Methylomagnum ishizawai: one gene and its partner. Each later gene encodes a partner of the first gene's protein in a complex. Links are inferred from orthologs where the notes say so. Each region holds a gene or a part of one and is shown on either strand. Other genes may lie near its edges. The genes, in order: mnmE and mnmG.

Region 1 (3,264 bases):
TGCAGTTGCAGCGTAAAGACCCCGGCAACAAGGACCAGTTGGTCCGCACCTATACCGGCGGCGTGCTGTATACCCCCGAGGAGAAATACCGCAAGATCAGCTTCAAGGACATGACCAACGAGAACTTGGACAAGAAGTCCAAGGATGGCTGGATCGCCATGATCCAGCATTATTTCGTGGCCGCCTGGATTCCCGCCAAGGACGACGAGGAGACCTATTACACCAAGGCGCTGTCGGACAACCATTTCGTGATCGGGGCTTATTCGCCCGCGCTGGAAGTCGCGCCCGGCCAGTCCAAGGTATTCACCGCCCAGTTGTACGCCGGTCCCAAGCTGCTCCGCGTGCTGGAAGCGACCGCGCCCGGCCTGGACCTGACCGTGGACTATGGCGCCCTGACCTTCATCGCCAAGCCGGTGTTCTGGTTGCTGGAGCAATTCCACAAGATTTTCGATAACTGGGGCTGGGCGATCATCTTCGTCACCCTCACCTTGAAAGCCTTGTTTTTCCGGCTGTCGGCGTCGAGCTACCGTTCCATGGCCAATATGCGCAAGCTCCAGCCCAAACTGGCCGAACTCAAGGAAAAGTACGGCTCCGACAAGCAAAAGCTGAACATGGCGATGATGGAAATGTACCGCAAGGAAAAAGTGAACCCCTTGGGGGGGTGCTTGCCGATCCTGGTGCAGATTCCGGTGTTCATCTCGCTGTATTGGGTGTTGGTGGAATCGGTCGAGATGCGGCAAGCCCCGTTCATGCTGTGGCTGAACGACCTGTCCGACAAAGACCCCTACTTCGTGCTGCCCTTGATCATGGGCGTGTCCATGTTCATCCAGCAGAAGCTCAGCCCGCCGCCTTCCGATCCGGTGCAGGCCAAGGTGATGCTGTATATGCCGGTGATGTTCACGGGCTTCTTCGCCTTCTTCCCCTCGGGGCTGGTGGTGTACTGGGTGGTCAATAACTTGCTGTCCATCGTGCAGCAGTGGTATATCAACAAAACCATCATCGTTGATAAGCCCGCGCCCGCAGGCTCTTGATCTTGGAGAGGCCGGGCAAACCCCGGCCTTTTCTTTTATGGCCGCTTCCAACCCCGACACCATCGCCGCCATCGCCACCCCGCCCGGACGGGGTGGCGTCGGCATCCTCCGCGTTTCCGGCGACCTCGCGCCGGAGATCGCCCAGGCCGTCCTGGGCCGGATGATTCCCGCCCGTCATGCCCATTTCGGCCCGTTCCGCGACCACGACGGCGCGGTGCTGGATAGCGGCCTCGCCCTGTATTTCCCCGCTCCGCGTTCGTTTACCGGCGAACACGTCCTCGAACTCCACGCCCATGGCGGGCCGGTATTGCTGGATTTGCTGTTGCGGCGGGTGCTGGGTCTGGGGGCGCGGCTGGCCCGGCCTGGGGAATTCAGCGAGCGGGCGTTCCTCAACGACAAGATCGATCTGGCCCAGGCCGAGGCCATCGCCGATTTGATCGACGCCAGCACCGAGCAAGCCGCCCGTTCCGCCCAGCGTTCCTTGCAAGGGGAGTTTTCCCGGCGGGTGGGGAACTTGGTCGAAGCCTTGATCCAACTCCGGCTCTATGTCGAGGCGTCCATCGATTTCACCGACGAGGACATCGATTTCCTGGCGGAAGGCCAGATCGCCGCACAGGTCGCCGAGCTATTGGCCGCGCTGGACGCCATCCGCCAGACCGCCCGCCAAGGCTGTTTGCTGCGCGATGGCATGACCGTGGTGATTGCGGGGCGGCCCAACGCGGGCAAATCCAGCCTGTTGAACCTTTTGGCCGGGCGGGAAGCCGCCATCGTCACCGCTATCGCCGGCACCACCCGCGACACCTTGCGCGAATACATCCAAATCGACGGGATGCCCTTGCATGTGGTCGATACGGCGGGACTTCGGGACAGCGAGGATATCGTGGAGCGGGAAGGCATCCGCCGCGCCCGCGCCGAGATCGAGCGGGCCGATCGGGTGCTGTTGTTGATCGACGACCGCGAGCCGGAGCAGGCCGGGGAACTGCTGGCGAGCCTGCCGCAAAACCTGCCCGTCACCCGTATCCATAACAAGATCGACCTGACCGGCCAGCCCGCCGGGTTGGTCGAAATGCCCGAAGGCCCGGTGGTTTATCTCTCTGCTAAAAGTGGAGCCGGGGTCGGGGATTTGCTACGCCATCTCAAGGCCGCGATGGGTTACGAGGCCGACACCGAAGGCGTGTTCATCGCCCGCCGCCGCCATTTGGATGCCATCGACCGCGCCCGAACCGCACTGGACAACGCCGCCCGGCAGGTGGATGCGCGGGCTTTGGAGCTATTGGCCGAGGAATTGCGGGAGGCGCAGCATGCGCTTTCCGAAATTACGGGCGAGTTCACCAGTGACGACTTATTGGGGCGGATATTTGGGAGTTTTTGTATTGGAAAATAAAGTCATATTTTTCTACATCCAAAGTAAGCGTCCAGCGCTACCACCTGTCCTGATTGCTCGGCCTATGCCTGGGGTATCTGGGTGTGGAACGGCAGTAACTCGTCGATACGGCTGTTGGGCCAGGCGGGAAGTTTTGCGAGGGTGTCCCGCAGCCAGGCGGCGGGGTCGAGCCCGTTGAGTTTGGCGGTGCCGAGCAGGGTCTGGATGGCGGCGGCGCGTTGGCCGGCCCGTTCGGAACCGGAGAACAACCAATTCTTTTTCCCGACGGCGATGGGGCGGATGGCGTTCTCCACTGGATTGTTATCCACGGGCAAATCGCCGGTCTCGGCATAGCGGACGAGGGCGGGCCAGCGTTTCAGGGTGTAGTCCAGCGCCTTGGCGGCCCCGGTGCCCGGGGCGGTGCGGGCGCGGGTCTCGGCCAGCCAGGCGCGCAGGGACTCCAGTTCCGGCAGGGCGCGTTCGGCCCGCAGCCGCTGGCGGGCCGGGATGTCCAGCGACCGGGCCTCGGCTTCGACGGCGTAGAGCTGGCCGATGCGCCGCAACGCCTCCCCGGCCATGGGGCTTTGGTTGGCTTGGTGGAGTTCGAAGAACTTGCGCCGCGCATGGGCCCAGCAGCCCAGTTCGACGCAGGGCGGGGCCGCTTCCCGTTCCGGGGCGAACAGCGCCTTGTACCCGGCATAGTCGTCGACCCGCAGGTGGCCTTGCCAGGTGCCGAGGAACGCCCGCGCGTGCCCGCCGCCCCGGCCCGGCCGGTAGTCGAACACGACGATGCGGGGTCCCGGTTCCAGGTCGTTGCTGCGGTAGGCCCAGAGGTAGGCCTTCTTGGCCTTGCCGCTGCCGGGGTCGAGT
Region 2 (3,217 bases), 480 kb from region 1 along the record:
GCACGGTGAAAATCTTGCCATTCCATGCCGACCCTCCCAGAGCTTCCTGCAAAGGCGAGAAAAAGCCTTTCCGAAAATCCTCGTACTCGGCCTTCAGCCCCTTGTTGGCGATATCGCCGGTGATGAAGATCAAATCGGGAACGAATCCGGCTTGTTTTTGTTCTTTCACATGGGCGATGAGTTTGTCGAACAAACGCCGCTGCGCGTAATTGTCCTTGCCCACATGGAAGTCGGAGAGATGCAGCCAACGGAGGGGAGTTGTCATGGTTCAAGCCAAAAGTTGAGATCAATCTTGCATGGGCGACTCTTATATTTTACATAGGTGTCGGCGAAGCCTGTACCCACTCCCTCTCGAAGCCAGGACCGATGTTCCGCCTTGGTAAATTCCCTCCATGGACCATGACCACACCTACAAACTCCTATTCTCCCACCCCGAAATGGTCGCCGACCTGCTGCCCGGCGATTGGGTGGAAAGGCTGGACTTCGCCACGCTGGAACGGCTCAACGCTTACTATGTCTTGGTTGAACGCGCCCGAACATGCCAGCCTGCGCCGGGCGGCGGGGTCTTCCCACTGAGGATCGGTGGCGGGGCCGGGACGCCGATTCCGCTTGCAATGGTGTAAGCTAGGCGGCTTCTATCCAGCACCACCCAGCGCCACGCGCTTTCCCACCATGTTCTTCTCCGAAACCTTCGATGTCATCGTGGTCGGCGGCGGTCACGCCGGGACCGAAGCGGCCCTGGCCTCGGCCCGCGTCGGCGCGAAAACCCTGCTCCTGACCCAGAGCATCGAAACCCTGGGCCAGATGAGTTGCAATCCCGCCATCGGCGGTATCGGCAAGGGCCATCTGGTCAAGGAAATCGACGCCCTCGGCGGCTTCATGGCCCAGGCGGCGGACCGGGCCGGCATCCATTTCCGGGTGTTGAACGCCAGCAAAGGTCCGGCGGTCCGCGCCACCCGCGCCCAAGCCGACCGCGCCTTGTACAAGGCCGTGGTGCGCCGCAAGCTGGAAACCCAGCCCAATCTCGCCCTGTTCCAGCAGCAAGTGGCCGACCTCATCGTCGAACAGGGCAAGGCTGCGGGCGTCGTGACCCAGATGGGTTTGAAATTCCGGGCGCGGTGCGTGGTGCTGACGGTGGGGACGTTCCTGGCCGGGCGCATCCATGTGGGCCTCGAAAATTACGAAGGGGGCCGGGCGGGCGATCCGGCCTCGAACGCTTTGGCGTTGCGCCTGCGGGAATTGCCGTTCCGGGTGGCGCGGCTCAAGACCGGCACGCCGCCGCGCATCGATGGGCGCACCCTCGATTACTCGGTGATGGAAGCGCAGCCGGGCGACGATCCGGTGCCGGTGTTTTCCTTCCTGGGTGCGCCGGAACAGCATCCCCGGCAGGTGTCCTGTTTCATCACCCGCACCAACGGACGCACCCACGATATCATCCATGGCGGGCTGGATCGCTCGCCCATGTACACGGGCGTGATCGAAGGCGTGGGGCCGCGCTATTGCCCGTCCATCGAGGACAAGATCGTGCGTTTCGCCGACAAGGATTCGCACCAGATTTTCGTCGAGCCGGAAGGGTTGGAAACCCATGAAATCTATCCGAACGGCATTTCCACCAGCTTGCCGTTCGATGTGCAATATGCGCTGGTGCGCTCGATCCGGGGTTTCGAGAACGCCCATATCACCCGGCCCGGCTACGCCATCGAATACGATTTCTTCGATCCCCGCGATTTGAAAGCCTCGCTGGAAACCAAGCCCATGGACGGCCTGTTCTTTGCGGGCCAGATCAACGGCACGACGGGTTATGAGGAAGCTGCCGCCCAAGGCTTGATCGCCGGGCTGAACGCCGCGCTCAAGGCCCAGGGCCGCGAATCCTGGTCCCCCAGCCGCGACGAGGCTTACATGGGCGTGATGATCGACGACCTCATCACCCGTGGCACGTCCGAGCCTTACCGCATGTTCACCAGCCGCGCCGAATACCGGCTGCTGCTGCGCGAGGACAACGCCGATTTGCGCCTGACGCCCAAGGGCCGCGAACTGGGCGTGGTGGAGGACGAACATTGGCGGCGGTTCGAGGCCAAGCAAGCGGCGATTGCCAGGATGCAAACCGAGCTGGCCGAACGGGAAATCCGCCCTAATTCGCCCGAGGCTTTGAGCCTGGAACCGATCCTGACCAGTCCCTTGACCCGCGAAGCCCGCTTGCTCGAATTGCTGCGCCGCCCGGAAGTCCGTGCCGAACATCTGCGCGATATCTGCCCGGCGCTGGCGGCGGTGAACGATCCGCAGGCTTTGGAACAAGTGGAAATCCAGGCCAAGTATCAGGGCTACATCGACCGCCAGCAGGCCGAAATCGACCGCACCCGCCGCTATGAGCATTGGCGCTTGCCCGAGCAATTCGATTACGCCAACGTGGTCGGCCTGTCCGCCGAGGTGCGCGACAAGCTCAGGCAACAGCGCCCGGAAACCGTGGGGCAGGCGGCGCGGATTCCTGGGGTGACCCCGGCGGCGATTTCCTTGCTGTTGGTGCATATCAAGAAGCTGAGCGCCTGAGCATGGAAACCCTCGACCGCCGCCTCGCCGCGGGCATGGAAACCCTCGCGTTATCCCATACCCCTGGACAGCGGACTAAGCTGCTGGCTTTCCTGAATCTAATGCAGAAATGGAACCGCACCTACAACCTCACCGCCATCCGCGACCTCAATACGGCGGTGGACCTGCATTTGCTGGACAGCCTGACCGCCACGCCTTATCTGCATGGTAAAACCATCCTCGACGTGGGCACCGGCGCGGGTTTGCCCGGCATTCCCCTGGCGATCCTGTGCCCGGATAAAGCCTTCGCCCTGCTCGACAGCAACGCCAAAAAAACCCGTTTCGTGCAACAGGCCGTCATCGAACTCGGGCTGAAAAACGTGGACGTCATCACGGCGCGGGTGGAACAATACCGCCCCGAACGGGGGTTCGACACCGTGCTGGCCCGCGCCTTCGCCAGTTTGGGAGACATCGTGGCGACCACGGCGCGGCTATTGGCCCCCAGTGGCCGGATTCTGGCGCAAAAGGGCGTTTGGCCCCAGCAAGAAATCGAAACCCTCAAGGGCCGCGGCGTCCGCGTCCATAAGCTGGCGATTCCGGGTCTGGACGTGGAGCGGCATTTGGTCGAAATCATGGCGGATAGCTAATGGGAAAAATCATCGCGGTAGCCAACCAAAAAGGCGGTGTGGGC

What was found.
Region 2: the proteins of mnmE (region 1) and mnmG are in contact, whole or in part, in a solved structure (PDB 9HIP), measured with the Escherichia coli proteins. The link is inferred for Methylomagnum ishizawai from one-to-one orthologs.

Annotation. Positions count from the first base shown.
Region 1 is NZ_FXAM01000001.1:528,507-531,770, forward strand. Bases 293-3,241 are described here. They hold mnmE (tRNA uridine-5-carboxymethylaminomethyl(34) synthesis GTPase MnmE), read left to right. Parts: upstream 293-1,068; coding sequence 1,069-2,415; downstream 2,416-3,241. Other genes in these bases: yidC (membrane protein insertase YidC), read left to right, coding at 293-1,031; tnpC (IS66 family transposase), read right to left, coding at 2,478-3,241. Outside these bases: more of yidC, read left to right, coding at 1-292; more of tnpC, read right to left, coding at 3,242-3,264. UniProt on the Escherichia coli protein: Exhibits a very high intrinsic GTPase hydrolysis rate. Involved in the addition of a carboxymethylaminomethyl (cmnm) group at the wobble position (U34) of certain tRNAs, forming tRNA-cmnm(5)s(2)U34.
Region 2 is NZ_FXAM01000001.1:51,083-54,299, reverse strand. Bases 208-3,109 are described here. They hold mnmG (tRNA uridine-5-carboxymethylaminomethyl(34) synthesis enzyme MnmG), read left to right. Parts: upstream 208-672; coding sequence 673-2,547; downstream 2,548-3,109. Other genes in these bases: rsmG (16S rRNA (guanine(527)-N(7))-methyltransferase RsmG), read left to right, coding at 2,550-3,109; B9N93_RS25900 (hypothetical protein), read left to right, coding at 393-623; B9N93_RS00305 (metallophosphoesterase family protein), read right to left, coding at 208-265. In the rest of the region: more of B9N93_RS00305, read right to left, coding at 1-207; more of rsmG, read left to right, coding at 3,110-3,173; B9N93_RS00285 (ParA family protein), read left to right, coding at 3,173-3,217. UniProt on the Escherichia coli protein: NAD-binding protein involved in the addition of a carboxymethylaminomethyl (cmnm) group at the wobble position (U34) of certain tRNAs, forming tRNA-cmnm(5)s(2)U34.